Regions from separate parts of the Myxococcus guangdongensis genome, predicted to be linked through region 2. Evidence: riboswitches for the same ligand, from Rfam matches in the RefSeq annotation. Region 2 holds a riboswitch; each other region holds the start of a gene.
What was found. Region 2 has a riboswitch for cobalamin ahead of LXT21_RS11865 (hypothetical protein). Riboswitches for the same ligand answer to the same signal wherever they lie in the genome.

Region 1 (9,686 bases), on a different contig from region 2:
CTCCCACCGCGCCACGTAGCGCAGGTGCCAGAAGAGCCCCCAGCCCATCAGGCCGAGGAACGTCGCGTGGTACACCCAGGAGAGGCTGGCGCCCAGGCCCAGGCTGAAGCCCAGCGCGGCCACCAGCAGCGGCAGCGCCACGGCGCCCAGGAGCACCAGCGCGCCGATGGTCGCGTGCGCGCGGTAGTGGAAGTGGCGACGGGAGATGCGGCTGGCCACGGCCCAGCCTCCGGCCCACAACAGCGTGAGCGTCATGGGCATCACCAGGGCCACCGTCAGCTCGCCCCAGTCCGTGCGCGCGTAGTTGCCCAGGTAGGACGCCAGCGCGCTGAACAGCAGCAGGGACAGCATCGCCACGGGGAAGGCGCGCGGGTGCTCGAACACGCGCTCGCGGGGCTCGGCGGACACGGTGCTCACCACCGTGGGCGGCACCACGTGGTCGCGGGCCCGGAAGCGCAGCACCGTGTCCCCCACGGCCACGCGGGTGTCCGGCGCCAGCTCCAGCTCCGCCAGCTGCGCCCAGGGCTGCACGCGCCAGGTCCCGTTGTCGCTGCCCACGTCGCGCAGCACGAGCGCGCCGTCCTCGCGGCGGTCGATGCGCAGGTGCTCGGCGGAGACCTTCGGGTCGTCCAGGATGACGTCGTTCGAGTAGGCGCGGCCCACCGTGGCCGGGAAGCGCTCCAGCCGGTGACGCGTGTGGACGGAGTCACCCTCCAACACCTCGAGGAAGATCACTTCGTCCACGACAGCCCCTCCAGGTAGCGGCGCGCCAGCTTGCGCGCGTTGTCCGCCGTGAAGCCGCCCAGCGTGAGGCTGGTGTCCACCCCGCTGGTGCTGGCGTTGAGCGCGGCGGCGCGCAGCACCAGGTCATAGAGCCCCGGGAAGCGCTTGTACGCGCGCAGGCACATGGCGGCGCGCACGGGCAGGCCCCCCACGTCCACGAACTCGGAGCTGCACCGGAAGTTGGTGACGTCCTCGCGCGAGGCCTCCACCGTGTCCGGGTCCTGCGAGGACAGCGCGGTGTAGAGCGCGGAGAAGCGCAGCGCGCCCAGCTCCTGGCTGGAGGCCTGCTGATGCAGGAAGGCCACCACGCCGGTGCGGTGCCGCGAGGACAGGTAGATGTCCTCCTCGGACGAGCACTGGTAGTTCGTCACGGTGTACGGCACCTCCGGGTCGTGCGGCGTGTCGCCCCAGCACTTGAGGAACGGAATCCACCGGCCCGGGACGTGGTAGCTGCCCAGGGTCTGCTTCGGCAGCGAGGCCGCGAGCATCTGCTCGGTGAGCCGCTGCTGGTTGTCGATGAGCTGCGCGCGCACCGTCTCCAGCAGCGCGGGCGTCGCGTCCGGCGCCATCTTCAGCGCCCGGCCGAGCAGCGTCCTCGCGCGGTGCACCGGGACCAGGAAGCCCAGCTGGTTGCCCATGGTGGCCACGTTGACGCCCACCACGGTGCCCTGCCCCGTCAGCGTGGGGCCTCCGCTCATGCCGGGGTTGATGGCGCCGCTGAAGTGCAGGCGCTCGTAGAGGGAGTCCTGGATGAAGCCGTTGTAGGTGCCCTCGACGATGGTGGTGCCCAGGTCATGGGGGTTGCCCATGGCGAACAGGCGCGCGCCCTGCGGCGGCTCGCGGTCCTCCAGGACGAAGAAGTCCTTCACCGGCTCGTCCATCCGGATGACGGCCAGGTCGTGGACCACATCCACGTCGACCAGGCGCGCGGGCACGGGCTCCCCGCCGGTGCGCAGCACGAGCTGCGCGGTGTAGTCCTCCGGATGGAGCACCACGTCGGAGACCACGTGGTAGTTGGTGATGGCGTACCCGTCGGCGGAGACGAAGAAGGCGGAGCCGATGGAGGAGCGCGTGCCCGAGCGACGCTCGATGATGCGCACCTGGGCGACGCGGTTCTGGATGCGCTGGAAGAGCTCGTGGGTGGCCGGAGGCAAGCCCGCCGGAGGAGGCTCGGGCGCGGGAGCGGGCACGGCGTCGGGTTGGCTTCGGACGGTGGAGGGCGCGCCCGGTTCCGATGGGGCGACGGCCGGCGCCTGCCCCAGCACGGCGACGAGGAGGAAGACGAACATGGATGCGGCGCACGCTATCCCAGCGCCGCGCGCGCGTGGGTACCGAGTGGAGAGGGCATGAGGGCTCCGGTGCGCTCGTCGACCCACCTGCCCTGTTGGCGACGCGCCGGGCAGCGGGTAGGGTCCGCCCCGCCCGAGGTGCCTCATGGGGGTCCATGGGGTTTAGCAAGGGAATCCGGTGCGAATCCGGAGCTGCCCCGCAGCGGTCAGTGGGAACGAACGCCGTCGAACACACTGGTCCTCGACTGACGAGGGCTGGGAAGGGACGGCGCCTAGGACGCCAGCATGCGCCGCGATGCGTGGCGGGTGGTGGAGCAAGCCCACGGAGCCCGAAAACCTGCCTCGAGCCCTCCTGGGACGCGGACAGCGCCCCGGGTGGCGCTTCGCCCCCGACCTTCGCGGGAAGGTCAGGCCATCCATCGCGGCCCACCGCCGCCGTCGGAGGTCTTCACGTCCGGGGCGGCCCGTGGGCCAGGAGTCCATCCATGAGTCCGATGCAGCCCTCCCTCCCCTCCTCCGCCACCGAGACCCGGATGGTGGACATGGTGTTCCCGGATCAGACCAACCACTACGGCACCCTCTTCGGAGGTCAGGCCCTCCGGTGGATGGACATGTCCGCGTTCATCACCGCCAGCCGCTACACGCGCCGCACCGTCGTCACCGCCTCCAGCGAGCGCGTGGACTTCCACATGCCGGTGCAGCAAGGGCAGCTCGTGGAGCTGGTCAGCCGCGTGACGGCCACCGGCCGCACCTCCGTCACCGTGGACGTGGAGATGTTCGCCGAGGACCTGCTCACCGGCGCGCGGGAGCTGTGCACCCGGGGGCGCTTCGTGCTCGTCGCGCTGGACGAGCACCGCAAGCCCACGGCCGTGCCTCCGCTCGCGCCCGAGCCGAGCGCGGGGTGAGGTGAAGCACGGAGTATGAAGACGCGCCGGGGCCGATTCCCCGGGCTCCGGCGCGGATCTCAGGAGGTGGCGTCACGCGAGGCACGCGTGGAGTCGCCTCGCCTCCGATGCGGCCCGCTCGCGGCGCCACACAGGGCGCCATCCGGTCGACTCACCGATGCTCGGTCCGCGCGGCGGTCACGACTCGGAGGCCATCCGACCCGCGCGCCCTCGGCGCCACGCCGCGTACGACGCCACCAGCGCACCGGCCAGGGCTCCCGCGAGCGCGCCCAGCACGCGCCGGGGAACCGCGCCGGGCGTCGTCGTCGGCTCCAGGCGGAAGGTCTCCAGTGAGGCGCGGACCCCCGGGGCCAGCCGCTCCCAGCGCACCGCGGGCGCGCTCACCACCACCACCGCGTGCCGCCCCTCGGACGCGAGCCCCGCCACCAGCACCGTGCGCGTCTGCCCCGCGTCCCGCAGCGTCCCCAGCACCTCCACGCGCGGCGCATCCCCGCCAATCCGGTCCACCCGCTCCGGCGACAGCACCACCCCCAGCTCCCGCTGGAAGTGCTGCATCACCGCCGACGCGAAGTCGTCACGCTCGGAGGGGCTCGCGGAGAAGCTCCGCTCCACCACCGACACCAACATCGTCGCCGCCTCCGGCCCTTCACCATCGGCGAGCGCCGCGGACAGGGACCTCGGCGTCTCCGCATCCAACGTCACCGCCCCCGCCACCGAGCCCGTGTAGGGCTCCCACCGCACCATGTGGAACCCCTCGGGCGGACGCAGCACGTAGCCGTCGCGCCGCAGCTCGGTGCCGAGCGCGCCCGACAGCAACAACCACCCTCCTGCGGCCACCCACGAGAGACTCACACCGCGCAGCATAGGCCCCCCGCGCCCCCGACGCGGCCACCTCGCGCGCACCGCACGAACCCATGGATACCCAGAAGACACGGCTTCACAGGCCCAAGGCCCACCGTCCCGGCGCACCACGAAGTCAGCGCTCGCACGCCTTCGTTGTGACATCCCCGTCGGGCGCGGGTAACCTCGCGCCGAGATGAATCCTGCAGCCCGGGTGGAGATGGAGGCTCGCGCCGACCGAGCGCTGCGCCGTGGAGAGCTCGTCGAGGCGCTCGACCTCTACGAGGCGCTCATCCTGGCCTTCCCGGATGACAGCTCGCTCGCGGACAAGCTCGCCAACCTCCGCGAGTCCCTCCAACCCCTGGAGCTCCAGAAGCTGGAAGCCTCCCGACCGCCCGAGGAGCCGGAGCTCCCGCTCGGTCCCTCCTCACCCGCCCAGGAGGGTGAGCGCCTGTTCGCCCTGGGGGACTACGTCGGAGCCGCCGCCGCCTACCGCCGCGCCCTCCAGGAGCGCCCCGACAACGAGCTCTTCAAGGAGCGGTTGATCGAGGTCTACCGGATGGCGAAGGAGATGCCCCTACAGTCTCCGACAGACAAGGCGCTGCCCAAGGCGCCCCAGCCCCGGCTGCAGGCCCTGTTGGACCGGGTCGCCTCTCGTCGCCGCCTCAAGCGGGACTGATGGAAGCTCGCGTTTCCACTCGGAAATCCGATCCATGAGGTGATTCGCGCGTTGCACCCCGGCGCGGGGGCCTCCTATCATCAGGTCCGACGTCCCTGTCATGGTGGGCACTCCTGCCTCTGACACCCGCGTCCGACCCCTATGGCCCGTTCACTGAGACTCGGAGTCCTCACCGGTGGCGGAGACTGCCCCGGGCTCAACGCGCTCATCCGCGGCCTCGTCAAGCGGGGCACGCACGAGTTCGGCCACGAGTTCGTCGGCATCGAGAACGGCTACATGGGCCTGGTGGAGCCCGACCTGACGCGTCCCCTCACGGAGGAGGACACGCGCGGCATCCTCCCCAAGGGCGGCACCATCCTGGGCACGTCCAACCGCGCCAACCCGTTCCTCTACGCCTTCAAGGAGGGTGGACGGTGGGTGGAGCGCGATGTGTCCGACGACGTGCTGCGCCGCTGCGAGGCGCTGAAGCTCGACGGCGTCATCGCGGTGGGCGGCGACGGCACGCTGTCCATCGGCCACCGGCTCAGTGAGAAGGGCCTCAAGGTGGTGGGCTGTCCGAAGACCATCGACAACGACTTGAGCGGCACGGACCAGACGTTCGGCTTCGACACCGCGCGACTCATCGTGACGGAGGCGTTGGACCGGCTGCACTCCACGGCGGAGGCGCATGACCGGGTGATGCTGGTGGAGATCATGGGCCGGCACGCGGGCTTCCTCACGCTCGAGAGCGGGCTTGCTGGCGGAGCGGACGTCATCCTCATCCCGGAGATTCCCTACCGGGTGGAGTCCATCGTGGAGAAGCTGCGCCGCAGGGCCACGCGCCGCCGCAGCTTCTCCATCATCGCCATCTCCGAGGGCGCCTTCCCCGTGGGCGGCACGCTGGCGGTGCTGGACAAGGCCGAGGACCTGCCCGGGCGCGGCGTGGTGCGGCTGGGCGGCTCCGGCAAGGTGTGCGCGGACCTGCTGGCGCAGCACCTGGACGCGGAGATTCGCGTGAATGTGCTGGGCCACCTGCAGCGCGGGGGCAGCCCGAGCGCGGCGGACCGCGTGCTCGCGACGCGCTATGGTTGCAAGGTGCTGGACCTGGTGCGCGATGGACAGTGGGACCACATGGTGGCCCTGCGCGCGGGTGAAATCGTCGCGGTACCGCTGAGCGAGTCGCGCAAGGAGCGCCGGGTGGATGCTTCCGGCGAGCTGGTGCGCTTCGCGAAGAGCATGGGCATCAGCTTCGGGGACTGAGGGAGGGGGAAGGCACTTTTCGCCGCACACGTCATGACGCTCGTCGGCCGCCATATCGGTCGCTATCGCATCCTCGAGCAGCTCGGCTCGGGGGGCATGAGCGTCGTGTACAAAGGGCTCGACACCGCCCTGGATCGTGAAGTGGCCGTGAAGGTGCTGCACCCCCATCTGGCGGGCAAGGACGAGTCGCGGCGGAGGCTCGCGCGCGAGGCTCGCGCGGTGGCCAAGCTGCACCACCCCAACATCCTCGAGGTGTTCGACTTCTCCGCCGCGGACGCGCAGGACGCGTTCATCGTCACCGAGTACATCCGCGGCCAGACGCTCAAGACGGTGCTCGACGAGGGGCCGTTGGATCCGCCGGAGCTGGCGGCCATGGTCATCCACGAGCTGGCCGCGGCGCTCGCGCATGCCCACGAGGCGGGCGTCATCCACCGCGACTTGAAGCCCGAGAACGTCATGGTGCGCGAGGACGGCATCCTCAAGCTCATGGACTTCGGCATCGCCCGGCTGCTCGACATCGAGGAGCGGATGACGGTGACGGGCACGCTCGTGGGCTCGCCCGCGCACATGTCCCCCGAGATCATCGAGGGGCTGGAGGCCGGCCCCGAGGCGGACGTCTTCAGCGTGGGCATCATGTTCTACGCGGCCATGACGGGCCGGCTGCCCTTCTCCGCGCCCAACACCACCGCCACGCTCAAGCGCATCCTCGACGGCGACTACGAGGACCCGCGCCGCCGCGTCCCCTGTCTGTCGGATGAGCTGGCGGACATCTGCGCGCGCTGTCTGCAGAGAGATCCCCAGCAGCGCTACCCGGACGCCGGCAAGCTGCGCGACGCGCTCGCGGATTATCTGGCGGGCCTGGGCTTCGCGCGCGTGGGCGAGGAGCTGGTGTCGTTCTTCGCCGACCCGCCGTCGTACCGGAAGCTCGCGCGCCAGCGCATCGTCGCGTCGCTGCTGGAGCGCGGTGAGCGGCTGCTCGCGGAGAAGCGCACGCCGCGCGCGCTCGGCTGCCTCAACCAGGTGCTGGCGCTGGACGCGCAGAACGCGCGGGCGCTCGGGCTGCTCAAGGGCATCCAGCGGGCGCAGCGCGCGCGGAAGTGGCGACGGCGCGGCATCCGGCTCGCGGTGGGGCTCGCGTCCCTCACGGCCGTGAGCATCGGCGGCTACAAGCTCTACCACGCACCCGCCGACGCCGCGTCCCATCCGCCCGAGGCGAGCACCCCCTCCACGCTCCCCTCCATGACGTCTGGAGGCAACGAGCAGAGCGGCTCCCTGCTCTCGAACATGCTCGGCGGACAGGGCGGCAAGGCGCTCTCCTCCACTGACGTGTCCGGTTCGAGGGCCACGCCGCCAGACTCGAGCCTGAACCCCGGCCCGCGGGTCGAGCCGCTGACAGGCCGACCCGAGAACTCGCGCGGTGTTGCGTCGAAGACCCAGCTCACCGAGCCCTCGGGCTCCCGCGTCGCCCCCTTGTCTCCGGCGCCCGGTGGCCCCTCCCCACGTACGGGAGGCCCTCGCGCGGTGGGCGGCACCCGCGCCGTGGACGACGCGCGCGCGGTGGGCGGCCCCGGTGAGGAGCGCGTCGCCGGACGGCAGCCCGGGTCGAAGAAGGTCGTCGCCACCATCCTCGTGCGCCCCTTCGGCATCATCCGCGTGGGCGACGGCTCGCCGAGCGCCCAGGCCCTGTCGAAGCACGACGTGGAGCTGCCTCCGGGGCGCCACACCGTCACCATCTCCTGCGACTACTGCCTGGACGTGAAGGAGGACATCGAGGTCCTGTCCGAAGGCGAGAACCGCTTCCACCTGGGCGCCCAGCCCAAGCCGTCACCGCTCTCGCTCGAGTACACGCCCGCCGAGGCCACCGTGCGCGTGGGCGACCAGGTGCGCACCGCGCGAGACAGCATCCAGCACCCGTTCGAGATTCGCGCGCCGCGCGGCCCCGCGGGGTTCCTCCACACCGTCGCGGTGGAGATCTCCCACCCCGGCTACAAGACGGAGCGCCGCGTCGTGCAACTGCGCCCGGGAGAGCCGACGCTCGTGGCCGGGAGCCTGTCCCCCGAATGAACCGTGGGCTCGCGCTCATCTCGCTCTGGCTGGTGCTGTGGACGCCAGTCGCCTCGCTCGCGCAGGAGGACACCGGCGACCCGGAGGTGACGGCCCTGCGCGCCAGCTTCGAGTACGGCAAGTACGCCGAGGTCGTGGACCGCGCCGGCGCGCGCATCGACCGGGGCGGGCTGGGCGAGGACGAGCTGGTGGAGCTGCACAAGCTCGCGGGCTTGGCCGCGTTCAACCTGGGCCGCACCGAGGAGGCCTCGCGCCACCTGCGCGCCCTGCTCCGGTTGGACCCCGACTTCAGCCTGGACCCGTTCGTCGTCCCGCCCCCCGCGGTGGCCTTCCTGGAGGGCATCAAGGACGACATGACCAACGAGCTGGAGTTCCTGCGTCAGGAGCGCCGGCTGCGCCAGGAGCGCGAGAAGGCGGAGACCGAGCGCCGGGAGCGCGAGCGCGTGGAGGCCGAGGTGCTGCGCCGCCGCGCCGAGGAGCTGGCCAGCCAGGTCAACGTGCGCACCGTGGAGAAGCGCAACTTCCTGGTCAACTTCGTCCCGTTCGGCGCGGGCCAGTTCCAACAGGGCCGCAACAGCCTGGGCATCGTCTTCGCCGCCACCGAGGGTGTGCTCGCGGTGACGAGCATCATCTCCTACTTCGCCTACGAGTCGCTCTTCGAGGAGCGCACGCTGGAGCTGGACAACGTGCTCGACGACGATGGTCGGGCCTCCATCACCATCCGCTTCATCCCCACCAGCCGCGAGCGCCAGCGCGACACCTGGCAGCTGCTCAAGCTGGCCTCGGCCGCGGGCTTCTACACCATCTACGCGCTGGGCGTGGTGGACGCGCTGTACCACCACGAGGACCAGGTGGTGCGCACCACCGTGGAGACGCGCGAGCTGCCGGCGCGGAACACGCCGCGCTCCGAGGTCCTGACTCCCCGCGCCACGTCGCCGCGCACCACCGCGCGCGTGGGCGTGTACCCCACCTCCGGGGGCGGCGGCGTCGCCCTCTCCCTCACCTTCTGAGCCCCTCAACCTCCAGGTATGTGAAGCCCTATGGCCAGCCTCACCGTCCGCAGTCCTGATGGCAAGGTCCGCGAGATCGCCCTGCACAAGCGCATCACCAGCATCGGCCGCAGCGCGGACAACGACATCGCGCTCGACGACCCCGGTGTCCCCGACAGCGCCCTGCACGTCACCTTCGACGGCACGCGCTACGAGGTGGGCACGCTGGGCGCCACCGTGCAGGTCAACGGCAAGAAGCGCGACACGCACGCGCTCGCCACCGGCGACGTGCTGCGCGTGGGCGGCACCGAGCTGAAGTTCTCCCGCGAGGATGCCCCGCGCGCGCCCCCGCCCTCCGCGCTCACCCCGACGACGCACCGCGAGGCGACGGCGAGACAGGACACGTCGGACTCGCACACCACGGAGCTGCCCGGGGTGCCCGGCCGCGAGCTGGCCATGCTGCGCCGGCTCACCGCCTTCAGCGAGCGGCTGCTGGCGCTCTACGACGTGGAGCGCATCCTCGAGAGCCTGATGGACGAGGCCATCGAGGTGACGCGCGCCGACAAGGGCTTCCTCATCCTGATGGAGAGCGGAGACCCGCGCGTGAAGGTGGCGCGCAACGTGGCGCGGGAGAACATCGAGGACGCGGTGGAGAAGCTGTCCGACTCCATCATCGCCAAGGTGGTCAAGGACCAGCGGCCCCTCATCGTCGCGGACGCGGTGGACGCGCCCGAGTTCAAGGCCAGCGAGTCCGTGGTCAACCTGCGCGTGCACTCGGTCATGTGCGTGCCGCTGATGCACAAGGGCGACCTGTTCGGCGTCATCTACGTGGGCAACGACCGGCTGGTGAACCGGTTCGAGCCCAAGAGCGCGGACATGCTCACCATCTTCGCGGCGC
Region 2 (9,686 bases):
CCCTCGGACCTGAGGGTCCGACATGAGGAACGCCCCGCCCGCGGTCAGCGCTCCCAACCCGCCCAGCACCACCACCCATGTCAGCGCGGAGCTGCGCCTGGCGCGCTTGGGCACGGTGGTCTTGCGCGTGTCCTCCGACGGGCGACGGACGGGGACGTTGGGCCGCGAGGGCACGGAGGTGCGCCGCGTCTCGTCATTCGCGGTCATCGACACCCGCACGTCCGCGTCCTCTTCCTCGTCCTCGGAGGCCTCGGGCATGGCGACGACCACGGGGCGGCTGACGCCCGTGCGTCGCCCCTGCGCGGGCGCCATCCCCGGCGAGGACGGCCGCACTCGACGCGAGCCCGTCTTCGGACGCGAGACGCCCGAGCGCTCCTCGTCATCGCGCGTGACGCCCTCCGCGTCACGCAAGAGGCTCTCATCCAGGACGACGCGAGGCTGGGTGTCCTCGTGGACGGCGGCGCGAGCCTGCATGTCCGCCACGCGCGGACCCCGAGGGTCCGTGTCCGCGTCCCGAGGCGCGCGCGGATGCGTGTCCTCGTAGCGCTCCGCTCGCCCGGGCCGCGACGCCCGGGGGTTCGTGTCCATCTCCTCCAGGCGCTCCGATGGCTCGCCGTGCCCCATCTGCTCGGGCGTGAGCACCGGCATCTCGGCGTCCGCGTCACCGCCCGACTCCAGAGAGGAGACCACCACGCCCGGCTCGCCGACCTTCGAGCGTGACGCCACGCCCGGGTTCGACGTCAGCGCGGCGCCCTGCACCGGCAACGCGCCCGAGCGTGAGGGAACGCCCGGGTTCGACGTCAGGGCCCCCCCCTGCGCCGGCAGCGCTCCCGAGCGCGCTGCGACTCCGGGGTTCGACGTCAGGGAGCCGCCCTGCGCCGGCAGGGCCCCCGAGCGAGACGGCACGCCCGGGTTCGACGTCAGGGCCGTGTCGGGCATCGACATCGCCCCCGAGCGAGACGGCACGCCCGGGTTCGACGTCAGGGAGCCACCCCGAACCTGGGCACCGGCGGGCGGCATGGTCATCGCGCCCGAGCGCGCCGGAGACCCGGGAGGCGGCGCGGCGGTCGAGGGCATCGAGGCGGCCCCAGGTCCAGGCCGCGTCGTCACGCCGGAAGCGGGCACTTCACCCGCCGAGGGCATCACCGAGGCCCCTGGCCCAGGCCGAGTCGTCACACCCGAAGCAGGCACCTCACCCGCCAAGGGCATCGCGGCCCCCGGTCCAGGCCGCGTCGTCACACCCGACGCCGGCGCCTCCGGGGGCACGCCGACAGCGGGCATCATCATCACGCCGGAGCGCGCCGGAGCCGACGGTGCTGGCGCGCCAGGAGGAACGAGCGCCTGCCGCTGGGGCATCACCGCCGCGGGAGGCGGCGTGACGGGAGGCGGAGGGGGACGCGGGCTCCCACCGCTGAACGTGGCGGGGCGGGACGTGCGCGGGTCCTCGCCGAAGGGACGCAGCGGCTCCGCGCGGGGGTCGGTGGCGTCGTACGGGCTCCCCTGCCCGTCCGAGGAGCCGGCGACCGCGCCCACGGGCAGCAGCTCCAGCTCCGTGGGCCGCGTGTCCGGACGCGACGGCGGCGGCGCGGGCGGCGGTGGCGCGGGAGGAATCGCCTCCGGCGGCATGGCCGTGAGCGGAACCTCGCGCGTCTGCGACGGCGGCCGAGGCACGGGAGCGACGGCGGGCGGCGGCGTGGTCGGGCGGGAGACCTCGGGCGCCACCTCCACGGACACGGAGGGCGAGGTGTCCGGATTCAGCTTCGCCGCACGGGCCCGCGCCTCCTCCTCCAGCGCCTCCAGCGGGAAGGCGGGCCGGGTGGACTCGTCGATGGGGATGCCCGGACGCGTCTCCCCATCATCCACGGGCCCACCATCACGGCTGCGCCGCGTGGGATGGAAGGAGAGCGCCTCCACCGGGCCATCCAGGCGGATGGTCTTCGCCGGCAACATCGCTCCGGCCGGCGGCGACGGACGCGGCGCGGCCCCCTCGTCCGAGGGCTCCGGGGACGCGGCGCGCGCCTCGGAGTAGCCCCCGCGAGGCACGTCCTTGAGGCTCGACAGCAGCCGGCGCTCGGACTGGAAGTCCGCGGTGAACAGCTCGCGCATGAAGCGGCTGACGCTCTCCGGCCCCGCGCTGGCGTCAATCTCCATCAGGCACGCCTGCAGCCGGCCGCGGAACTCCTCCGCCGTCTGGAAGCGCTGCGTCGGGTCCACCTCCAGCGCCTTGGCCACCAACGCCGTCACCGCGCGCGGCGTGAGCGGCTCCACCTCATCCAGCGGCGCCACCTTCGGGTTGGCCACCACCGACATCAGCTCGCCGGGGTGGATGCCGTCGAAGGGGTTCTTCCCGCAGATGAGCTCGTAGAGCGTCAGGCCCACCGCGTACAGGTCCGCGCGCCGGTCCACCGGCTGGTGCCGGGCCTGCTCGGGGGACATGTAGAGGAACTTGCCCAGGATGATGCTCGGGTTCGTCTTCGCCGCCGACAGCCGGCTCTTGGCGAGCCCGAAGTCGATGACCTTCACCTCCCCCTCGTAGGAGATGAGGATGTTCTGCGGCGAGATGTCCCGGTGGACCAGCTTCAGGTCCTCCCCGTCGTCATCCTTCTTGCGGTGCGCGTACGCCAGCGCGTCCAGCACCCGGCCCATCACGTAGAGGATGAACGTCAGGGGCAGCGGCACCTGCCTGTCCCGCACCCGGGCGGCCACCTTGCGCAGGTCCTTGCCGTCCACGTGCTCGAGGGCCATGTAGGCCTCGCCCTCGTGCAGCCCCATGTCCAGCACCTGGGCGATGGAGCCGTGGCTCAGGCGGACCAGCGTGCGCGCCTCACCGACGAAGCGCTCGACGAAGTCGGTGTCCTCGGCGAGCTGCGGGAGGATTTTCTTGATGACGCACAGCTTCTCGAAGCCCTGCGCGCCCTCCAGCCTCGCGAGATAGATTTCACCCATCCCGCCCGTCGCCAGATGGGACAAGAGGGTGTACCGGCCAAAGGGCTGGGGCCGGAACGGACGCAGCCGGGCGGAAGGGTTATGAGCGTTCATGGGGGCGGGGGTCCACCACTCGGGCGCCCATTGAACCCTGGCTTGCCCTGGTCCATCAACCCGTCAACCTGCCGCAGGGGGTTTCACCGCAGGCCGGGGTTCGTCAACACCCCGACGTCCTCGTCGAGGACCTCGAAGGCGGCCACCTTCTCCTTGGGGGGGCGCACCAGCCGCTCCCCCAGGGGCATCACGTCGAAGCGGGCCGCCACGGCCGCCAGCACCTTACCGGAAATCAACACCTGCCCAGGGTTGCCCGTCGCCGCCAGCCACGTGGCCACGGACATGCCCTCGCCCACCGCCGTGTAGTCGGGGCGGACCTCGTTGCCGATCATCCCCACCAGGGCCCGCGTGGTGTGCAGGGCCATCCGCAGCGAGCAGCGCTCGTCCACCGGACGGCGGCTCATCGCCCGCTCCCAGTCCGAGCGCAGCGCCAGGCCCGCCCGCACCGCCCGCACGGAGTCCTCGCCCTTCACGTACGGCACGCCGAACAGGGCCCGCATGGACTCACCGATGAAGGACTCCACGGTGGCCTCGAAGCTGAACACGATGCCGGTGGCGCGCGCGTGGAAGTCACTGAGCAGGCTGGTCGCCTTGGCCCCGCCGATGCGCGAGGCCAGGGCGGGGAAGCCCACCAGCTCCACGTGCAGCACCGTGAGGGTGCGCTCCTCCAGGCCCGGCAGCCGGCCACCCTGGCGTTGGGCCTCGGTGGCGCGGCGCTCGGCGACGTCGGGCGGGTGGAAGCGCTCCAGCGAGCGGCGCAGTCGCTCCTGCGTGGCGCCGCCGTCGCGCGGGGAGAACTTCTGCACGCCGGTGGCCACCAGGTGCGCCACCGCCGAGCACGCGTCCAGCATGGGCTCCAGCCCGTCCCCCTTGGCGGAGGTGTTGACGTAGAGCACGCCCTGGTACGGCGCCTCGGAGCCGATGGGGATGCACAGCACGCTGGCCACGCCGTAGAGGATGACACTCTCGCGCGCGGCGAAGCGGCGGTCGTCGCGCACGTCGCCCACCGCGAGCGCGCGGCCCTGGCGCAGGGCCTCGTCGACGATGGCGTCGGACACCGGCACCTCGCCCTTGGCCAGCCGTCCCCGGTGGCGCACCGCCGCGGGCACGAGCGCCCCCGTGGAGTGCTTGAGCAGCACCACCGCCGTGGTGGCGTCGGTGCGCTCCAGGAGCCGGTCCATCGTCAGGTCCAGGAAGGTGGACAGCGTGGTGGCGGTGGAGAGCGCCTCCGCGGTGCGGAACATCAGCACCAGCGTCTCCTGCGCCACGCGGGGGCTGGCCGGGGCGGCGGGCGAGGAGGCCTGCTGGTTGAAGTCCTCGAAGGGCACGGGCCCCACGTTGTCGAGCAGGCGCAGCACGTCCGCGTCCCGCACGCTCTTGGCGAGCAGCACGGAGGGCCCCACGTCCTGCCCGTGGCCGAAGCGCACGACACCGCCGGCGCCCAGGTCCACCATCTCCGTGGCGGCGTTCTCCACGGTGTTGGGTTGGCGCACCGCGAGCGTGTTCTCGCCCAGCGCCACGGAGTCGCCGGGGGACAGCTGCCGGGAGCCCTGCAGGGGCGCGCCGTTGACGCGGCTGCCGTTGCGGCTGCCCAGGTCCTCGATGCGCAGGATGTCCGCCTCCACGTAGAGGCGCGCGTGCCGGCGCGAGACCAGGTCTCCGCCCAGCACGATGTCGTTCTCGTCGGCGCGGCCCAGGCTCGTCACGCCCTCGGGCAAGTCATAGGACGTGTCGAAGTAGCCGGGCCCGTTGATGATGATCTGCCACATCGAATCCCCGACATTACACGACTCTCTCTCAACGTAAGAGAGGGAGACCTGTGCCCCGGAGGGGGACGGGGCTGACCCGGACTCCGGGCGCGGAGGCCCGTTACCGGGTCAGGACTGACAGTGCGCCGGGCCGCTTCCCCCAGGTGCGGGGCTCAGCGGGGCCGGTGGATGAAGACGGACGCGCCTTGCCGCACCGCGGTGAACACCGCCAGCGGACGCTCCGCCGGGCCCTGGAGGACGGCGCCGTCCAGGGCGAAGCGCGAGCCGTGGCAGGGGCACTCCATCACGCCGTCGGCGGGCCGCCAGTCCACGCCGCAGTCGCCGTGCGTGCAGATGCGCCACAGCGCCACGAAGCACCCGGGCTTCGTGTGCACCAGCAGCACGTCCAGCAGGGCCTCGGGCGCGTGCACCCGGGCGTGGCCCCCAGGGGACTCGAGGCCCGGATGGTCCTGGAGCCGCACCTCCACCCAGCCCTCGGCGGTGGTGCCGGGCTGGGGGAGGTCAGGGCAGGAGGCGCCCTCGGGCGGGAGGTCCAGGACGACGGCCTCCCGCCACTCGCCGCCGCACCCCACGCCCAGCGCGGCCAGGGCACAGCCGCCCCGGGCCAGCGTGAGGAGCGCGGCGCGGCGGTCCAGGTCGGTCATGGCGCGGCGGGCAACGACACGCCGTTCACCACGGCGACACCGTCCAGATCGAAGCCCGCGGACGTGCCCGCCGAGCCGTTGGTGCCCGCGTCGACGATGCGCACGTAACGCGCCCGGGCGAGGCCCACGGTGGCCAGGTCGAACCCGTCCCCCCCGGCCACGGCGGGGTCCGTGGCGCTGATGCCGGCGGCGGGGTTGGCCGTGACGGGACGCACGCCCGCGCAGCCCGGGTAGTTGTTCGTCGCGTCCGAGGGGGCGCAGGGGAACTCGTGCCACTGCACGCCGTCGTCGCTCACCGAGACGCGTCCCCGCTCGGTGAAGGCGCGCGGGCCTCCCGCGATGAGGAACGGGTTCTCGAAGACGAGCAGGTCCACGCCCGGGCCGTCGACCACCGCGATGTCCGTGAAGCGCAAGGTGATGGAGCCGCCCTTGCCCAGCGAGAGGACATCCAGCGACCCGCTGTCCAGCCCCGCGCCCACCGGGGCGCCCAGGACGATGGACGGGAAGCGGTCCTGCCCGAAGCCCGCGCCGGGGCCGGGCAGGTACTCGACCACCTCGTCCGCGTACGGGTCCGCGGGCCGCGAGGGGCTCGCGTCGGTGCCCGAGTCACCGGGCCCCGCGTCCTCGTCCGTGGGCGCGGGGGGAGCCTCGTCCCCGCCGCACGCGGACAGGCTCAGCGCCAGGGCGAACAGCGCGCCCCGGCCGAGCCCGTGGAGGGCGCGCGTGTTCACGGGGCCACCTGGAGGCGCACCAGGCGCCGGCCGTTGCGGTCGGACACGCCGACGAGCACGTCGGAGCCGAGCGGCTCCAGCATCGTCACCGAGGTGCACTGGTTGACGTAGCCGAGCACGGGCACGCGCGCGCCCACCGTCACGGCGTCGCCCGTGCCGACGGACAGCGCGTAGCGGGACACGTCGGTGCTCACGAAGTTGAAGTCCGCGTCGTAGCCACCACGGTTGATGGCGACGCCCGAGCCGAAGGCACCCGCGCCGTTGAAGTCGCTGCCCACGTCGATCTTCGCCTGGGCGCCCAGGTCCAGCGGCGTCCCGCTGGTGATGGCCGCGGAGACGGTGGCGGGCGCCACGCCGTAGATGACGTTGACGAAGTTGCCGTCGAAGTAGCCCAGCGCGGCGATGCCGTTGGACGTCACGGCGGTGAAGCCGCTGGCCACCGCGTCACCCTGCGGGAAGTTGGCCACGCGCACCGCGCTCGTGGGGTCCGTGGACGTCACCAGGCCGTAGACGGCCAGGTCGGTGCCGGGCAGCGTGCCCAGGCCGCCACCGTTGACGAGCACCGCGCTCAGCGCTCCGCTCCAGAAGGCCGCGGCCGAGTAGTTCTTGGGCGCGACGACGTAGTTGGAGTTGGCCGGCGTCACCAGGTCATACGCCGCGACGTTGCCCGGAGCGCCCGTGGAGCCCAGCGTGTAGCCGGTGAAGACGCTCGTGCCGTCGTTGATGACGTAGCCGCCCGGATACACGGCCGCGGAGCCGTCCCGGTCCGCCTGGGTGACGATGTCGAAGAGCTTCGTGGTGCCGGGCTGGAGGTTCGGCCAGGTGCCCAGCGAGAACAGCCCGGCCTCCTTGCCACGACCCTGGATGCCGTAGAAGGCATAGGTGGGGCCCGGAGAGGCGCCGAGCGCGAGGATGTCCGCGGACAGGGGCGCGGACTCGGCGGCGACGAAGCCGGGCTGGAGCACGAGCGTGCCCAGCTTCGGGTCCAGCGGAACCGTCGCGCAGTCGACAACCACCGGACCCGCATCCGGCTGTCCCGCGTCGGGCGTACCCGAGTCCGGCTGTCCCGCGTCGGGCGTACCCGAGTCCGGCTGTCCCGCGTCGGGCGTCCCCGAGTCCGGCTGACCCGCGTCGGGCGTGCCCGAGTCCGGCTGTCCCGCGTCGGGCGTGCCCGAGTCCGGCGTGCCCGCGTCGGGCGTCGGGGTGGTGGGGATGGGCTCGGTCTCGCACTTCTCGTCGACGCAGACCCACTGCTGTCCCGCGGGGGGCTCGCCGTTGTCGGCGCGGCAGTCGAACTGATCGACACACTCCGGGTTGCAACCGGTGCCGAGCAGGGCCACGGCGAAGGAGGCCACGGCCAGTGATGCGGACTTCATCCAGGGCTTCACGCGCTTCGATTCAGCCGTCTTCATCTGCGTCCTCGTCCCTCTCGCCCCCACGGGCGGGTGGGCTTCCAGGAGGACGCGGTCGAAGGCGGTCACCCAAGCACCTCAGGGTGCACGGATGGAAAGGCTGACGCCTCCGCCGCCTCCCCTCGGAGGCCTCGGTGATGTCCGTGCCCAAGGGGCACGGGTCCACGGCAGGTTTTCGGACTCGCAGGCGCGGGAGCCCCGGAGGGCGCCCACCTAATGGCCGTCGCTTCCCAGTCCCGGGAGGGACCAGTGCTTCACATGACGGCGGTCGTTCCTGCACACCGCTGCGGGGCAGTCCCGGATTCGCACCGGGTTCCCTAGAGCCGCCGTGGTTCTCACGACGGCACCGAGGACGCGGCCGGGATATGGCGGGTGACAGGCATTGTCAATGGAGCGCGGTGACGTCGATGGCGTTGGACACGGGGCGTCGGGGGTCCACCGGGCACGCCTCGAGCGCGGGGCCCTTCGCGGTGGGCGTGGAGTAACCCCTGCGCTCGGTGAGGGTGCCATCGCCGACTTCCACGACGAAGACGCGCCCCGCGTTGGTGTCCGCCAGGTACACCGCGCCCCGGGACACGGCGAAGCGGCTGGCCACGGACAGCATGCAACCCGGTGCGCCGGGCTGACACCCAGGATTCAGCGCGTAGGACGCCACGGGCACGTCGTTCTTCACCAGCACCAGGCCCGTGGAGCGCACGGACGTGGCGATGTAGCCATTGGCCGTGTCGTAGATGGCCTCACCGATGCAGGCAACCACGAGCTGGTCACCGACGGCTTCCACGTAGCCCGCGTTGAGGCAGCGCTCCTTGCCCAGGTCGATGGCGCTCACGGCGCCGGTGGCGGGGTCGATGCGCGCGAGCATGCCGGGCCCGTTGGGGCGGTAGTCATTGGCGGGGTTGAGGTTGGTGAGGGCCACGTACACGTGGGTGCGCGTCGCCGCGACCGAGAACGGCAGGGGCATGGAGCCGCTGCTGTCGAAGGGCTTCAGGTCCAGGCCGGTGAGCGACAGGGTGTCCACCTTGCGCGGCTGCGTGGGGTCGGAGATGTCCACGCGCGCCACGGCGTTGCCGTGCTGGAAGTTGGAGCTGCCGGTGCCGAAGAGCGGGATGTAGAGCAGGTTGCCGAAGCGCGCGAGTGCCTGGGGGCTGGTGTTCGGCCCCAGGTTCAACTGACCCACGGTGCGCAGGCCCAGGCCGTTGCCGTGGGCTGCGCCGTCGCGGCGGAGCACCTGGAGCGTGTTGTTCACCGAGTCGATGACGTACACGTGCGGCGGGTCCACGAGGATGTCATTGGGGGAGCCGGACACGACGCCCAACGAGTCCTCCTCCACGAGCGCGCCCAGGTTGCCGCCGGGGGCCTGGAGCAGCTTGCCGTTGGTCATGTCCGCGCCGAGCACGAAGCCATCCCAGGACGCGAGCGCCTGGATGCCCGCGCCGAACTCACGGCGAGGTCCGAGCTGGTCCGTCCCCGCCTGGATGCCCACGAGCTGACCGTTGGTGAAGCACGCGGCCACCACGTCGTAGGTGCAACGCCCGGCGCGGCAGGACTGCGCGTCGGGGCACACGTTGCCGCAGGCTCCGCAGTGGAGCGCATCCGTCTGGCCGTCCACGCACGCGCCGGAGCAGCGCAGCAGACCTTCGGAGCAGCCCTCGCGACAGGCGCCGGACTCGCAGACCTGTCCGGAGGCACAGGCCGAGCCACACGCGCCGCAGTGGGCGACGTCCGTCGCGGTGTCCACGCAGGCGCCGCCACAAGACACGGTGCCGGCGCGGCAACCACAGGCGCCGTCCTGACAGACCTCGCCCGAGGAGCACGTGGTGCCACAGGCGCCGCAGTGCGCGGTGTCGCCGCGCGTGTCCACACAGGCGCCGTCACAGACGACGAGGCCAGAGGTGCAGACCACGCCCTCGTCGGGACAGCCCGTGAGCACGAGCACCGAGACACAGAGCAGCGACAGGACGAGCCGCCTGGGCTCTACGAAGGAAGGTGCAGGGAGCATCGAGTCCTCACGAAGGGAGACACCAAGAACAGTTCAGGCTCACGGAGCACGCGGTGCATTCGAGCCCTCGGGAGCGGAAGGCGCCGGCTCGA
Region 3 (9,686 bases), on a different contig from region 2:
CCGGCCCGGCTCGGCCCGCTGGGGAGTGGTGAGCGCCTCGTGAAAGTGAATGCCGGAGACTCGCGAAGCCTTCGCGACCATGCCTTCTCCTCCGTGGTGGGCTGGCTCGCCGTGGAAGCGAGGCGTCTGCCCAATCCCGTGCCGCTGCTCTCGGGCCTGTGCGAACGGCTGACCGCGTGCGGCGTGCCCGTGTCGCGCGCCTCCATCGTCCTCTTCACGCTGCACCCGCTGCTGCACGCGAAGAGCTTCCGCTGGCGCCCTGGACATGACGCCACCTCGGAGGTCCATCCCCACGGCCTCCAGCACCTCCCCGCGTTCTCGAAGAGCCCCTTCAAGGCCCTGCGTGAGGGACTGCCCGTCATCCATCGCCGCCTGGAGCAGCCACTCCCGGACGGCGACTTCCCCATGTTCGCCGAGCTGCGCGCCGAGGGGCTCACCGAGTACCTCGCGCTGCCGGTGTGCTTCAGCGACGACTCGCGTCACGGTGTCTCCTGGGCCACCTCCGCGCCTGGGGGCTTCACCGATGCGCACCGTGCGCTGCTTCACGAACTGCATCCCATGCTGGAGCTGGTGATGGAGGTCTTCGCGCGCAAGGACATGACGGGCGTGCTGCTCGACACCTACCTGGGTCGAGACGCGGGACGCCGTGTCCTCCAGGGACAGATTCGACGCGGCGACGGCGAGACGACCTCCGCCGTCATCTGCCTGAGTGACCTGCGCAGCTTCACCGTGCTGTCGGACGCGCTGCCTCGCGACGCGCTGCTGGAGCTGCTCAACGCCTACTTCGAGACGATGGTCGGCGCCTTCCACTCGCACGGCGCGGAGGTGCTCAAGTTCATGGGCGACGCCGTGCTGGCCATCTTCCGCATCGACGAGCATGCGCTCGTGGAGGACCGCTGCGCCGCCGCCGCGCGCACCGTCCATGATGCGGTGCGTGCCAGCGAGCAGGACAATGCCTCACGCCGCCGCAAGGGTCTGCCCACCTACGAGTTCGGAACGTCCCTCCATGTCGGCGACGTGATGTACGGGAACATCGGCGCGTCGGACCGGCTCGACTTCACCGTCATCGGCCCCGCTGTGAACCTGGCCAGCCGCATCGCGGGCCTGTGCGCGGGGCTCAACGAGCCCGTGCTCCTCTCCGAGTCCTTCGTCTCCCACTACCGTGGCGATGTGAAGGACCTGGGTCACCACCCCGTCAAGGGCGTACCTCATCCCGTGCGCATCTACACGCTGGACTCGGAGTCCTCCGCGCTCACCGCCGCGTGAGCCGATTCACTCCGATGGCGCCGGTACCCGCGCGCGCCCGCGTTGCAGGGGCTGCTCGGGCAGCTTCAGCGTCACCAGGAACGCGAGCAGCGCGACGAAGATGGCGCAGCGGTACACCGCCTCCACCGCCCGCGTGAAGGACTCCTTCAGCGCCAGCGCTGTCCGGTCGACCGCCTCCAGCGCTCGCTGTTCCTTTGCGTCCACGTCGGAGACATGCTGCTCGCGTGGGGCCGCATCGCTCTCCCGCGCCCCCGGGCTCTGAAGAGTCTTCCGCTCGGCCTCCAACTCCGCGCGCACGCGCTCCTTCACCTTCTCCGCCTGGAAGGCCGACTGTGCCGGGCCCGCCTCGCTTCCCCCAACACCCGGCACCGCGGAGGCCAGCTCCGCGCGCAGCTTCGGCGGCAGCCCCTCCGTGGCGCTCGCCACACGGGTGCCCAGTTGATGCGACAGCGTCGTCGCGAACACCGCGCCCAACAACGCCACACCCAACGTCATCCCCAGCTGACGGAAGAACGTGGCCATCGCCGTGGCCACGCCGATGCGCTGCGGTGACACCGCGTTCTGGATGGCCAGCGTGTAGAGCGGAATCGACGGTCCCAGGCCCACGCCGACCAGGACCATCTTCACGGTGACCTCCGTCTGCGTCGACGTGGGCGTCAGCGTGAACCCCATCACCGTGAAGCCCACCATCAACACCCCCAGCGAGCCCAGCATCAGCCCCTTGTACCGGCCGATGCGCGACACCAGTTGCCCGCTGAGCACGTTGCCCGCCACCACGCCCAACGTCAGCGGTGTCAGCGTCAGCCCCGAGTGCGTGGCCGACAGCCCCACCACGTTCACCATGAACAACGGCAGGAACACCACGCCCGACAGGAACACCGCGCCGATGATGAACACCGCCACGTTCCCCAACGCGAACGTCCGGTCCTGGAACAGCTTCAAGTCCAACAGCGGCTCCTGCGCCCGCGTCTCCTCGCGCAGGAACAACACCGTCCCCATCGCCGCGAGCGCGAACAACCCCAGCACCTGCCACGAACCCCATGCCCATCCTCCACCGTGCGCCACCTGCTCCGCGCCACGTCCCAGGCTGAGCGCGAGCAACAGCGGCACCACCGCCAGCGCCAGCAGCACCGCGCCCGTCACATCCAGCTTCCCGCGCGAGGCCCCCGGAGGCTTGAGCGCCGGCATGCGCAAGAGCACGAGCGCGAGCGCCACCGCGCCCACCGGCAGGTTGATGAAGAACACCCAGTGCCATCCCAGCCGGTCCGTGATGAAGCCCCCGGCCAGCGGCCCCACCACGCTCGACAGACCGAACATCGCGCCGAACAGGCCCTGGTACTTGCCTCGCTCGCGCGGCGGATAGAGGTCCGCCACCACCGACAGCGACGCGGTGAAGAGCGCCGCGCTGCCCACTCCCTGCACCGCGCGATACAGGATGAGCGTCAGCGTCGAGCGCGACACGCCGCACAGGAAGCTGCCCAGCAGGAACACGATGATTCCCGCCGCCAGCACCGCGCGCCGGCCCAAGAGGTCCGACAGCTTCCCCCACACGGGCACCATCATCGTCGACGCGACCAGGTACGACGTCGTCAGCCACGGATAGAGCGCCGGAGAGATGCCCAGGTCCGCCTGGATGGAGGGGCCCGCCGTGGCCACAATCGTCTGGTCCAGCGCCGCGAGCAGCAGCCCGAGCAGCGCACCCGACATCGTGAACACCTTCTGTGCGCGGGTGAACGTGAAGGGCGCGGCAGCGGTGGTCGCGGCGGACGGAGCCATAGTCTCGGGGCGTCCTCCGACGCGGAGGGCCACCGATGAAGGTGACGCCTGCGCACGGGATGCGCCAGCGCTCATGCACGGCAGGTTGCTCGTCGAACATCCGTGAGCGCACAGCGGACGTCGCGTCCATGCGCGTCGAGCGCGCACCGGCGCTTCGCTTGACAGTCCGAAGAGGCGAACAGTACATACCGCCCCATGTTGGTGCCCGGACCTCGGTCCGAGCTTAAAAGGGAACCCGGTTCGATTCCGGGGCTGCCCCGCAGCGGTAAGTGAGAACGAGCCTCGTCATCCGCACTGGTTCCCTCGGGGAGCTGGGAAGCGACGAGTCGTAGGAAGCCGGCCCTCAAAAGCCGAAGCGCTCACGAGCCCGAAGACCTGCCCGCATCCGGCCGTGGGAGAAATCCACGGACGGTTTCGACCTGGAGCCGCGTGGGACGGCCGGAAGGTTCGAGCGGCGCTCGTGCCTCGACGGGCCCTCACGCACGCTCGACTTCTCCGACCTCCATCCCCCGTGTCTCCAGTCGCCCGTGGGGGCGAAGGTCGGTCCGTGGGCTCCAGTCGGAGCCTGGTGTGCGCTCACGCGTGCATCGCGACTGCCCTTCTTCCACGCGGGAGCCCTGTCGGGCGACCTCCGGTCGTCCGCGCTGCGTGGAGGACGGACGATGCGGGAAGAAGCCAGGCACACGGTGCGCTACCCCCAGGGGAACGTGCTGCTGCGCAATCTCGCGCGCGACTTCCCCGTGGTGACGCACGGTCAGGGCGTCCACCTCTTCGACGCGAGCGGCAAGCGCTACCTGGACGCCTCCGCCGGCGCGCTCGTGGCCAGCGTGGGCCACGGCAACCGCGAGGTGGCGGACCGCATCCACGAGCAGCTCCTGCGCGTCGCCTACGTCAACGGCACCCACTTCACCACCGACGTCACCGAGGAGCTCGCCTCGCGCCTGTGCGCCCACGCGCCCCAGGGGCTCACGCGCGCCGCGTTCCTCGGCTCGGGCTCCGAGGCGGTGGAGGCCGCGGTGAAGTTCGTCCGCCAGCTCTGGGTGGAGCGAGACGAGCCCCAGCGCGGCAAGGTCATCGCGCGCGTGCCCGGCTACCACGGCAACACGCTGTACGCGCTCTCGCTGTCGGGCCGGCCCCACTACAAGACCTTCTTCGGCCCCATGCTGGCGGAGGTCGTCACCACGGCCGCGCCGTACCCGTACCGCTCCGGCCTGGAGGACTACGCGCGCGACGGCGCCGAGCACTACGCGCGGCTGCTCGAGGAGACGATTCGCCGCGAGGGCCCGGACACCATCGCCGCCTTCATCGCGGAGCCCGTCATCGGCTCGTCCGCGGGCGCGTCGCCTCCGCCGCCCGGCTACTTCGAGCGCGTGAGCGCCGTGTGTCGCGAGTACGGCATCCTCACCATCGCCGACGAGGTGATGTGCGGCTGTGGTCGCACCGGCCGCTTCTTCGCCAGCGACCTCTACGGCTTCACGCCGGACGTGCTGGTGCTCGGCAAGGGCATCAGCGGGGGCTACGCGCCCTTGAGCGCGCTGCTCATCCGCGAAGAGCACCTGGAGGAGCTGCGCCGGGGCTCGGGCGGCTTCATGCACGCGCAGACGTACCTCCAGGCGCCCGCGATGACGGCGGCGGGGCTGGCGGTGCTCGACTACTACGAGCGGCACGACCTGGTGGCCCACGCCGAGCGCGTGGGCGCGCACCTCCAGCGACGGCTGCGCGAGGCGCTGGGCACGCTGCCGCACGTCGGCTCCGTGCAGGGCGTGGGGCTGATGGCCGGCATCGAGCTGGTCGAGGACATCGCGAGCAAGCGCCCCTTCCCGCGCGCGCGCAAGGTCATCGAGCGACTGCTCGCGGCGCTGTTCGAGCGAGGGCTCGTCCTCTGGTCCAACACGGGCCACGCGGACGGGACGAACGGGGACCTGCTCATGGTCGGCCCCCCGCTGGTCATCACCGAGGCGGAGGTCGACGAGCTGGTCGACACGCTCGCCCGCGGCATCCACCACTTCTTCCAGGAGGCGTCATGAGTTTCCGCATCACCTACTCGGTGCTGGAGGCGGACCTGTCCGCGCTGCACGCGCAGTTCGACGAGGCGCTCACCGCCGTGCGCTCGAAGCTGGGCGGAGAGCTGCCGTCGTGGCTCGGGGGCGAGGCGTTCCGGAGCGGAGACCTGCTTCAGAGCCGCAACCCGGCGCGGCCGGACGAGGTGCTCGTGTCCGTGCACCGCACGCCCGTGGCCGAGGTGGACCGGGTGGTGCGCGTGGCGCGCGAGGCCCAGCGCGGCTGGGGCGCGACGCCGTGGCAGGAGCGCGTGCGCATCCTCCGCCGCGCCGCGGACCTCATCTCCGAGCGGCGCATGGCGCTGTCCGCGCGCATGACGCTGGAGGTGGGCAAGAGCCGCCTCGAGTCGCTCGGTGACGTGGAGGAGTCCGCGGACCTGCTGCGCTACTACGCCGGTCAGCTCGAGCAGGCGGAGGGCTACTCGCGGCCCATGGCGCGGCTGTCCCCCAACGAGGACACGCGCAGCGTGCTGCGGCCCTACGGCGTCTTCGTCATCATCTCGCCGTTCAACTTCCCGCTCGCGCTCGCGGCGGGGATGAGCGGCGGCGCGCTGCTCGGCGGCAACAGCGTCATCCTCAAGCCCAGCGAGGAGACGCCCTGGTGCGCGGAGGGCCTGTACCAGGCGCTCGCCGACGCGGGCCTGCCTCCCGGCGTCTTCCAGGTCGCGCACGGCGAGGGCGAGACGGTGGGCGCGGCGCTGGTGCGCCACCCCGGCATCGACGGGGTGTCCTTCACCGGGAGCAAGGCGGTGGGCATGGAGCTCCACCGGCAGATGTCCACGGGCCGGGTGCGGCCGTGCCTCCTGGAGCTGGGCGGGAAGAACCCGGCCATCGTCTGTCGCGACGCGGACCTGGAGGCCGCCATCGAGGGTTGTTTCCGCTCCGCCTTCGGCATGTCCGGCCAGAAGTGCAGCGCGCTGTCGCGCATCTACGTGCACGAGTCGCTGTACAACGCGTTCACCGATGGCCTCGCCGCGAAGGCGCGCGCCGCGCAGGTGGGGGACCCGTCGCTCGCGTCCGTCTTCACCGGCCCCGTCATCAACGCGGCGGCGGTGAAGCGCTTCGAGCGCGCCGTGGACGAGGCCCGTCAGGACGGCGCGGTGATGGCCGGCGGTGGACGTCCTCGCCTGGATGCGGCGCTCGCGAAGGGGTACTTCGTGGAGCCCACGGTGGTGGCGCTGTCGCACGGACATCGCCTCATGCGCGAAGAGCTGTTCCTGCCCTTCGTCGGCGTGACGCGCTTCTCCACGTTGGACGAGGCGCTCCGGCTGGCCAACGACTGCGACTACGGCCTCACCGCCGGCATCTTCAGCCGCGGCGACGAGGACGTGGAGCGCTTCATGGCCCAGGCCGAGGCGGGCGTCCTCTACGCCAACCGCCGCACGGGCGCGACGACGGGCGCGTGGCCCGGCGTGCAGTCCTTCTGCGGTTGGAAGGGCAGCGGCGGGTCCGGCAAGGGCGGCTGCGGCCCCTACTACGTCGCTCAATTCATGCGCGAGCAGGCGCAGACACGGATGGGCTGACGCCCTCGACAGGAGACCTCCATGACCATGCTCCATCCCGAAGTGAAGACCGCCCTGCCGGGGCCGAAGGCGCGCGCCATCATCGAGCTGGACCAGCGCTTCAGCTCCCCCTCGTACATCAAGGAGTATCCGCTGGTCGTCGAGCGCGGCGAGGGCCCCTGGGTCCACGACGTCGACGGCAACCGCTTCCTCGACTTCATGGCGGGCATCGCCGTGGCCTCCACGGGCCACGCGCATCCGCACGTGGTGAAGGCCGTCCAGGAGGCCGCGGGCCGCTTCCTGCACATCTGCGGCACGGACTTCTACTACGACGCCTTCTCGAAGCTCTGCGCGCGGCTCGCCAGCTACCTGCCCGAGATGGGACCCAAGAAGGTCTTCCTCACCAACTCCGGCACGGAGGCGGTGGAGGGCGCCATCAAGCTGGCGCGGCACCACACGCGCCGCCAGTACATCGTCGCCTTCAAGGGCGGCTTCCACGGGCGCACGTACGGCGCCATCTCGCTCAACTCGTCGAAGGTGGCCCAGCGCGCCTTCTTCGGGCCGCTGCTGCCAGGCGTCATCCACGTCCCCTACGCCAACCCGTACCGCTGTCCCAACGGCTGCGCGCCCCAGACGTGCGGCGACGCGTGCAACCCGGCCCTGGCGCTGGAGCGCGAGTGGTTCGTCAACCACGTGGACCCGCGCGAGGTCGCCGCCATCTTCGTGGAGCCCATCCTGGGTGAGGGCGGCTACGTGGTGCCCCCGAAGAGCTTCCTGACAGAGCTGCGCCGCATCTGCGACGCGCACGGCATCCTGCTCGTGTTCGACGAGGTGCAGTCGGGCATCGGCCGCACCGGACACATGTTCGCGGCGGAGCACTTCGGCGTGATGCCGGACATCCTGCTGTCCGCCAAGGGCATCGCCTCCGGCATGCCGCTGGGCGCCATCATCGCCAAGGAGTCGGTGATGACGTGGCCGCGCGGCTCGCACGGCAGCACCTATGGCGGCAACCCCGTGTGCTGCGCGGCGGCGCTCGCCACGCTGGACGTGGTGGAGGGGCTGCTCGACTCCGTGCGCGCCACCGGGGCGCTGCTCCAGCGGGGACTGCGCGAGCTGCAGACGCGGCACCCCGTCATCGGCGACGTGCGCGGCGTGGGCCTGATGGTGGGCGCGGAGTTCGTGGACCCCGCGACTCGGGAGCCCGCGAGCGCCTACGTGGGCGAGCTGGAGCAGCTCGCGTTCCGCAAGGGCCTGCTGCTGCTGTCGTGTGGCAAGTCCACCATCCGCTTCGCGCCGCCGCTCATCATCGGTGAGCACGAGGTGGCCGTCATGCTTCGCATCCTCGAGGAGTGCCTGCGGGAGCTGTCGCTCGACGTGTCCAAGGTCGCGCCCGCCCGGGTCGCGGCGGGGGTGAAGCTGTGAAGCCTGGGGCCGTGGACAAGCGCTGCTCCATGCGCGAGGCCATCTCGGCCAGCGTGAAGGACGGCAGCTCCATCGTCATCGACGGCTTCACGCACCTCATCTGCTTCGCCGCGGGCCACGAAATCATCCGCCAGGGCGTGAAGGACCTCACCGCCATCCGGCTCACCCCGGACCTGGTCTACGACCAGCTCATCGAGGCGGGCGCGGTGAAGAAGCTCGTCTTCAGCTGGGCGGGCAACCCCGGCGTGGGCAGCCTGCACGCGCTCCGCCGTCGCAGCGAGGCGTCCTCCACGGAGCGGCTGGAGCTGGAGGAGTACTCGCACTTCGGGCTGCTCTCGCGCTTCCTCGCCGCGAGCGCGGGCCTGCCGTTCTGGCCGCTCGACAACTACCAGGGCGCGGACATCGCACGGGTGAACCCCGCCATCAAGACGGTGCGCTGTCCGTACACGGACCGTGAGCTGGCCACCGTGCCCGCGCTCCATCCGGACGTGGCCATCATCCACTGCCAGCGCGCGGACATGGAGGGCAACGCGCAGGTGTGGGGCCTGCTCGGCTCGCAGAAGGAGGTGGCCTTCGCCGCGCGCAAGGTCATCGTCGTGGCCGAGCAGATCGTCCCCACCGAGGTCATCCGCAAGGACCCCAACCGCACGCTGGTGCCCGGCATCATCGTGAGCCACGTGGTGCACGAGCCCTGGGGGTGCCACCCCAGCTTCGTGCAGGGCTTCCATGACCGGGACAACGACTTCTACGTGAAGTGGGAGGACATCTCCCGCAAGCCGGAGACGTATCGCGCCTGGCTGGAGGAGTTCGTCTACGGCGTGAAGGACCGTCAGGGCTACCTGGCGAAGCTGGAGACGGGGTTGCTCGACACGCTGCGCGCGAAGGCTCGCGTCTGCGAGGGGGTGGACTATGGGTACTGAGAGTGTTTCCACCGCCTCCGAGCGGATGGCGTGGCGCGCGGCCCAGGAGCTCCACGACGGCGACGTCGTCTTCGTGGGCATCGGCCTGCCCAACCTCGCGTGCAACCTGGCGCGGGCCACGCACGCGCCGGGCCTGTTCATGATCTACGAGTCCGGCGCCGTGGGCGCGATTCCCGAGCGGCTGCCCGTGTCCATCGGCGACCCGTCGCTCGTCACGGACTCGCTGGCGGTGGTGGGACAGGCGGACATCTTCCAGTGCCTGCTGCAGCGCGGGCTCATCGAGGTGGGCTTCCTGGGCGGCGCGCAGGTGGACCGGTGGGGGAACATCAACACCACCGTCATCGGTGACTACGCGAACCCCAAGGTGCGCCTGCCCGGCAGCGGCGGCGCGTGTGAAATCGCGGTGCACGCGCGGCGGCTGCTCATCGTCATGCGCATGGGCAAGCGGACCTTCGTGGAGAAGTGCGACTTCATCACGAGCCCGGGCCACCGGATGAACGGCAAGACGCGCGCGGAGCTGGGCCTGCCCGGCGGTGGACCCACGCGCATCATCACCGACCTGGGCGTGCTCGACTTCGACGCCACCGGCGAGGCCGTGCTGTCCGAGGTCTACCCCGGCGTGACGTCCGACCAGGTGCGCGCCGCCTGTGGCTGGCCGCTGCGCGTCGCCGACTCCGTGCGCACCACGGGCGAGCCCGACACGTCCGTGCTGTCGCTCCTGCGCGAGCGACTGGACCCGC

Region 1: another riboswitch for cobalamin. It lies ahead of LXT21_RS37265 (acyl-CoA thioesterase); the one in region 2 lies ahead of LXT21_RS11865 (hypothetical protein).
Region 3: another riboswitch for cobalamin. It lies ahead of LXT21_RS31495 (aminotransferase family protein); the one in region 2 lies ahead of LXT21_RS11865 (hypothetical protein).

The regions. Positions count from the first base shown of each region.
Region 1 covers NZ_JAJVKW010000016.1:203,302-212,987, reverse strand. Annotated here, with positions in the region: gene LXT21_RS37275 (FHA domain-containing protein) at 1-744, opposite strand, end outside; gene LXT21_RS37270 (S1C family serine protease) at 732-2,072, opposite strand; cobalamin riboswitch at 2,192-2,431, shown strand; gene LXT21_RS37265 (acyl-CoA thioesterase) at 2,558-2,977, shown strand; gene LXT21_RS37260 (hypothetical protein) at 3,155-3,841, opposite strand; gene LXT21_RS37255 (hypothetical protein) at 4,014-4,496, shown strand; gene LXT21_RS37250 (6-phosphofructokinase) at 4,638-5,735, shown strand; gene LXT21_RS37245 (serine/threonine-protein kinase) at 5,769-7,799, shown strand; gene LXT21_RS37240 (tetratricopeptide repeat protein) at 7,796-8,809, shown strand; gene LXT21_RS37235 (sigma 54-interacting transcriptional regulator) at 8,840-9,686, shown strand, end outside.
Region 2 covers NZ_JAJVKW010000003.1:587,189-596,874, reverse strand. Annotated here, with positions in the region: gene LXT21_RS11885 (serine/threonine-protein kinase) at 1-3,039, opposite strand, end outside; gene LXT21_RS11880 (FHA domain-containing protein) at 3,123-4,808, opposite strand; gene LXT21_RS11875 (QcrA and Rieske domain-containing protein) at 4,961-5,452, opposite strand; gene LXT21_RS11870 (cell surface protein) at 5,449-6,183, opposite strand; gene LXT21_RS11865 (hypothetical protein) at 6,180-7,595, opposite strand; cobalamin riboswitch at 7,745-7,961, opposite strand; gene LXT21_RS11860 (MXAN_6577-like cysteine-rich protein) at 7,981-9,594, opposite strand; gene LXT21_RS11855 (TonB-dependent receptor plug domain-containing protein) at 9,634-9,686, opposite strand, start outside.
Region 3 covers NZ_JAJVKW010000012.1:37,132-46,817, reverse strand. Annotated here, with positions in the region: gene LXT21_RS45500 (adenylate/guanylate cyclase domain-containing protein) at 40-1,266, shown strand; gene LXT21_RS31500 (MDR family MFS transporter) at 1,273-3,042, opposite strand; cobalamin riboswitch at 3,225-3,439, shown strand; gene LXT21_RS31495 (aminotransferase family protein) at 3,705-5,069, shown strand; gene LXT21_RS31490 (aldehyde dehydrogenase family protein) at 5,066-6,625, shown strand; gene LXT21_RS31485 (acetyl ornithine aminotransferase family protein) at 6,647-8,026, shown strand; gene LXT21_RS31480 (CoA transferase subunit A) at 8,038-8,946, shown strand; gene LXT21_RS31475 (CoA-transferase subunit beta) at 8,936-9,686, shown strand, end outside.